One region of the Ectobacillus soli genome, then DNA from elsewhere that is predicted to be linked to it. Evidence: riboswitches for the same ligand, from Rfam matches in the RefSeq annotation. Region 1 holds a riboswitch; the other holds the start of a gene.
The links. A riboswitch is a leader RNA that binds a small molecule or an ion and turns the genes downstream of it on or off. The one in region 1 is predicted to bind S-adenosylmethionine.
Positions count from the first base shown of each region.

Region 2: linked by a shared signal. The riboswitch ahead of ACAN53_RS09615 (hypothetical protein) and the one ahead of ACAN53_RS02160 (methionine ABC transporter ATP-binding protein) in region 1 are both predicted to bind S-adenosylmethionine.

Region 1 covers NZ_JBGJZM010000001.1:418,156-421,372, forward strand. The annotation lists gene ACAN53_RS02150 (P-loop NTPase family protein) at 1-123, shown strand, start outside; SAM riboswitch class I at 337-443, shown strand; gene ACAN53_RS02155 (MetQ/NlpA family ABC transporter substrate-binding protein) at 539-1,363, shown strand; SAM riboswitch class I at 1,452-1,558, shown strand; gene ACAN53_RS02160 (methionine ABC transporter ATP-binding protein) at 1,626-2,639, shown strand; gene ACAN53_RS02165 (methionine ABC transporter permease) at 2,629-3,217, shown strand, end outside.
Region 2 covers NZ_JBGJZM010000001.1:1,876,115-1,879,331, reverse strand. The annotation lists gene ACAN53_RS09630 (radical SAM protein) at 1-41, opposite strand, end outside; gene ACAN53_RS09625 (hypothetical protein) at 375-923, shown strand; gene ACAN53_RS09620 (hypothetical protein) at 1,223-1,429, shown strand; gene ACAN53_RS09615 (hypothetical protein) at 1,471-1,797, opposite strand; SAM riboswitch class I at 1,869-1,973, opposite strand; gene ACAN53_RS09610 (SPFH domain-containing protein) at 2,572-3,217, shown strand, end outside.

The DNA of each region.
Region 1 (3,217 bases):
GCTTCTATTCGACTCCGTGACCGCTATCCATACAAATCAGATGAGCAAATTTCTTATCTTGTGAATAAAGGATTATATGAAATGTTCAGCAAATATGTAGGTGAGAAAGGAGAGAACTCATAAGGAAATTGCCTCTTGTGAGTCAGCTCTTTTTTTTTTGCAATCATTTGTCTACTTTTATGAATTCTGACAAAATAATTGTAATGGACGATGGTCAAATAAAGGGGTAGGAACGCACGAACAATTCCTTCATTCCCGCTCTTTTCGACATTACACCACAAAACGGTTGACAATTCCAACTATTCCTACTATTATTATATTAATTAAATAAAGCTTTACTTATCAAGAGTGACTGAGGGATCAGGCCCTGTGACGTCCAGCAACCTCCAAATTTGGGAAAGGTGCTACTTCCTGCAGAATAGTACTATTCTGAAAGATAAGTCGTAACAGTAGGTCTCTTTCAGATGAAAGAGGCTTTTTATGTTGTATTGAAAGACTATGCGGGGAAATAAGTAGGGAAATGAAAGGGGATTATGTTATGAAGAAATTAGCAGTATTGGTAGTGTTATTGATATCAATTGGTGTTTTAGCAGCGTGTGGGGGACAAGCGCAAACGTCATCCACAAAGAAAGAACTTAAAATAGGTGCAACAGCAGGACCGTATTCAGATATGATAACAAAAGCAATTAAACCTCAGTTAGAGAAGCAGGGCTATAAGGTGACAGTGGTAGAATTTAATGACTATATTCAACCAAACAAGTCGTTAGCAGAGGGAAGTATTGATGCAAATTTATTTCAAAATAAGTTGTATATGGAAACATTCGCTAAACAAAATAATATGCAGCTTTCTGAAGTGATAGCAGTACCAACAGCCCCAATGGGGATATACTCCAAAAAATATAAATCATTGAATGATGTAAAGGAAGGCAGTTCCATTGCGATTCCGAATGATCCAGTAAACGCAGCTCGTGCACTATTAATTTTACAGGATGCAGGTCTTATAAAAACTGATGCAAACGTAAATCCATTAACTGTATCTGAAAAAGATGTGAAAGAGAATACGAAAAAACTTGTATTTAAGCCGATTGAAGCAGCGCAACTGCCTCGTGCCATTGATAGTATCGATCTTTCTGCCGTACCAGGTAACTTTGCACTTGCTGCAAAGCTTAATTTATTGGATGCTATACAGATAGAAAAATTACGACCAGAGCATATCAACCGAGTTGTTGTCAATACGAAGGATGTAGACAGTCAATTTTCTAAGGATATAAAAGCTGCCGTGGAATCGAAAGAGTTTGAAACGATTATTGATAGCGACTTTAAAGGGTTTGGTAAACCAGCATGGATGTTGAATCGAAAGTAACAATCCGACACGAATCTACAAAAAATGATTGACAATTTTTAAGATTCATACTATTATTCAAGTTAGTTGAAAAATCGAATAACTTATTTACTTATCAAGAGTGACTGAGGGATCAGGCCCTATGACGTCCAGCAACCACCGAATTCGGGAAAGGTGCTACTTCCTGCAGAATACTTTTATTCTGAAAGATAAGTCGTAACAGTAGTCACGGTGCCTCTTTCAAATGAAAGAGGCTTTTTATGTTGCAAAGGAGAGAGAGCGTATGATTGAAATTCAGCATGTAACGAAAGAATATGGTACAAAACATGGAAGGGTTAAAGCAGTCGACGATGTATCATTAACCATTCAAAAGGGAGAAATTTTTGGGATTGTTGGATACAGCGGTGCAGGAAAGAGTTCTTTACTTCGGTGTATGAATCTGCTTGAATCTCCTACCTCTGGCAGTGTAAAAATAGAAGGAATAGAACTGACAAAGCTTACAGGTCAGGAGTTACGGAAGGCTAGACTAAAGATTGGTATGATTTTTCAGCATTTCTATTTAATTAGCTCGAAAACCGTACATGAAAATATTGCCTTTGCACTGAAAGCAGCTGGTAAAACAAAAACCGAAATTGATAAGAGAACAGATGAACTATTAGAAATGGTAGGATTACATGATAAACGTGATGTATATCCTGCACAGCTCAGTGGCGGTCAAAAACAACGTGTTGGTATTGCTCGTGCATTAGCTAATAATCCATCTGTGTTACTTTGTGATGAGGCTACTTCTGCACTTGATCCGAAAACTACGAAATCAATCTTGAAACTATTGCAATCTATTAATAAAAAGCTTGGTCTTACTATTGTATTAATTACGCATGAAATGGAAGTTGTAAAGGAAATATGTCACCGAATAGCTGTTATGCAAGAGGGTCACATTGTAGAGGAAGGAAACGTATATGACATATTTGCTGATCCGAAAGAGCCTATAACGGTGCAATTTATTGAGAGTGTTTTACAATTTGAAATTCCAGAACGTATTATCGAAAAACGGACCGGAACGATTATTCAAATTCAGTTTAAAGGAAGCATTGCAGAAGAAGCGATTATCTCCGATGTATTACAGACTTTTCACGTTAAAGGAAATCTTCTACATGGAAAAATTGAATACATACAGGAAACACCGCTGGGGATTTTTGTAATGGAATTGATTGGTGAGAAGGATGAAGTACAGCGGGCGATTGACTATATAGCATTGAAAACTCAACACGTCGAGGTGATCCATCATGTTATCTAACATTATTCAAATTCTTCCTGACTTAAATAAAGCATTTTTTGAAACGTTATACATGGTAGCACTTTCTCTTGTTATTTCGATTTTGATTGGCTTACCTCTCGGAATTATTTTATTTGTAACTGATAAAGGACTTTTTTTAGAGAATAAAGTATTGAAAACAATAGTTGGATTCTTCGTAAATATTATACGTTCGGTTCCGTTTATTATTTTACTTGTAGCGCTCTTGCCGTTAACGAAGTTGCTTACGGGTACAACAATAGGTCCGACTGCTGCAACTGTATCATTGTCGGTTGCTGCAATACCATTCTTTGCACGTATTGTTGAAACGTCCTTTCGAGAAATCGATAAAGGCGTCATTGAAGCAGGCATAGCAATTGGAGCTACGCCGTGGATGATTATTAAAGATGTACTCTTATCTGAAGCTCGTTCTGGAATTGTACAGGGCATTACAATTACAACAATTAGTCTCGTTGCGTATTCAGCAATGGCAGGTATTGTTGGTGGCGGAGGAGTGGGGGATTTAGCAATCCGCTTTGGGTATTATCGATATGATAATACCGTTATGTTTACTACGGTTA
Region 2 (3,217 bases), 1.5 Mb from region 1:
GAATATTTCGTAGTTGAACGATCCTTTGTTTCCATTAGCATTCTATCTCCCCAATTCCTTGAAGTATAAACATTATTAGTATAAGAGAGATTGTAACGATTACTTTACAGAAGGTATCACAATATCGTGAACGGGGGAATTTTACTTATAGGTATATTGGGCAATGATTTTATAGTCGTAATATTGGATTCTCGTTAGGAAAGCGTAAAATCTATTTTAATAGGAGAACAATTGCTTTTTAGTTTAAATGGTGTGGAAATCTTACTTTTAGATTGAAAATTTTATTAAAAGAAGTGGAAGGTGCAGGAGTTTGTATAAAATTGGATAATTATTACATTTGAAAGGTGCTTTTGAAATGAAAAAGGGGGCTACATATGAAAAAAATTTTGATTCTCGTATTGCTGTCAATTTCGTTAATGGGCTGTGCAAGTCTACCTGATACGAAGAATAGTGCAACGCCAAATCCTGCTGCTGCAGACCAAAGTAAACCAGCATCGACCGATCCAACCAGTCAAGATGCAACGAAATCTACAAGCTCATCCTCAGGAAGTGACACAGCAAAGGATTCTTCCAATTCAAAACAAGATACAACGAAATCATCTAATTCAACATCTACTTCCTCCAATACTACTGATTCAAAGACAACCGATGTAGTTAAAATTGTAAACGTATCCACACCCGCTCCGCGAAATAGTACTGTGACCGTTACAGCAAAAGTCTCACCGCATGCAACAGCACAAATTACAGTAAATGATGGAAAGGGTACAAGCAATATCGCTGGACTTGAAGCACACAAAGCAGATGCAAACGGTACTGTATCCTGGTCATGGCATATTAGCGAGAAAGAGACGATTGGAGTAGAATCCGTTAAAGTAACTAGTAACGGAGCGAGTGCGGCATCGAAATTTACTGTTATTCAATAGTAGGAGAGTGGGCCTTGTTTATATTACACAAGGCTCACTTGTTTTATAGTAGGAAGGGGAGTTATAAATAGAATAATTAGATAATTCTTGTGAAATACGGCACATAGTATTGTAAAACAAAAACTGGGAATTTATAATGAAATTAGATATAAAAGGAAGAATGGTTAACGGCCAGAAGCGCACAAAGTTCTTACGTTGCTTGATAATTGAAATTTTGCAATTATCAATATTGTGTAAGAGGTATGTCGCTTTTTTTATTCCTTTTAATCAAAATTATTGCGAAATGGGAGGAATGCAAGATGGAAAAAATGTGTATGAATATGATGATGATGATGTCTATGGACCGTATGATGGGTGAAATGAATGGTATGAAAATGATGATGGAACAAATGAAAGAAATGAATATGGAAATGAACATGGATCAAATGATGGTGAAAATGCAAGAATGTGATGAAATGATGACAATGATGATGGGCATGATGAGCGGAATGAAAGAAAAGTGCTAACTTTTTAGGAACAGCACCTTACTCAGTAAGGTGCTGTTGTATTAAGAAATTTGTTTAGACTGAATATAGGCAAGACGAATTTGTTTTCCTAACGAAACTCGCGTTTGTTTTAAATTCCAAAGCTTTTGATCTAATTCACTAGAGGAATCTTTCGTTTGCAGTTGATGATAAATCGTAAGAATTTCTTGGTTTATGCTATTATATTGATCCCAAAGAGTTTGAAGAGAAAATGTATCTTGTTTTTCTTCTGTTCTTACAAATTGTAGTTTATCCAAGATATCTTTTTGCCAAGCGGTATCATTAATACTACCTGCATATAGGTATAAGTCTAAATAATCATTGATTACTAATTCAGTTTCTCTATTCATGTTTATTCTCCTTTTTTATAACCGAAAACCCTCTTCCTAAGAAGAGGGTTTTTGTATAAAAAAGACACCTCTTCTTATCTTTCAAAGCATAGCTTTGCTGGAATTAGCACCGTACACATTGCTGTGTGGTTGCTGAGGCTTCGTAGGGCCAGTCCCTCCACCTCTCCGGATAAGAGATTTTCGATTGTTTGATTTTTCTAAATTTTAATAAATTCATATTGGGTTGTCAATAGGATTGTATAAAAAAATTTGTTTTTAAAATTATTTGAATAATTATATTTTGGAAGTGGGGAAGGGGATATTGAGTCCTTTCAAGAAATTGCTAGAATTACAGAACGAGGGTAGCTTACAAATTCATTTTTGTACAAGTAATCATGTTCTCTTTTTATTGCCTTGCTTTTGAAAATACGATACATTATTTTGGCTTATTTTTTAATATCACCCAAACCACAGATGCAATAATACCAAATCCTAATACTAATCCTAATCCAACGATTACATCTATCATTAATAATTAGCTCCTTTGTATTAAATTATTTCATCTAAAGAATCCTTGTATATAGTTACAGTCTTGACATCCTAGCAATAGTTCAAACTTATCTCAGGTTTTAATTAATTGGGTTTATTTAGTTTCTGTGATTCTGTGGGAAAGTAGCAAATGTAAACAATCCTTGAATTATATAGCGTTCTTATAGTAACAATATACCAAATCTAGTAAACTAAATAGGAAAGCTAATGCAGGCGATAGTTGCCGATTGAAGGAGTTGACAGGTTATGATAGCACCAGTCGTTATTATTATTGTTTTAGTTATTTTGGTTATAATTAGTTCAATTCGTATTGTACAACAATATCAACAAGCCGTTGTTCTTCGTTTAGGACGTTACACTCGTTCCCTACAACCTGGAATTCAGTTTATTATTCCGCTTGTTGATGTCGTGAAACCTGTAGATATGCGGATTCGCGTTGAAAATGTAGAGAATCAAGATATTATTACGAAAGATAGTGTACCCGTTACAATTAATGCAGTTGTTTACTATCAAGTCGTAAATGCACATAAGGCACTTCTTGATGTAGAAAACTACAGAAAAGCAACTTCTACCGTAGCGCAAACGATTCTTCGTTCTAATTTAGGTGCGCATACGATGTCAGAAATGCTTACGGAGCAAAAAAAATTAGATGATTTGCTTAGAAAGGAATTGGATGAGGCTACTGAGTCATGGGGCATTAAAATAACAGGCGTAGAAATACGATCTATGGATTTACCAGAAGGTCTGCGCCGTGCAATGGCGAAAGAAGCCGAGGCTGAGCGTGAACGGGTAGCTAAAGTTATTGCGGCAAAAGGGGAATACGAAGCCGCAGAAAAACTTGCTGAGGCAGCAGAAGTGCTTAATAAACAGCCGGCTGCTATTCAACTTCGTA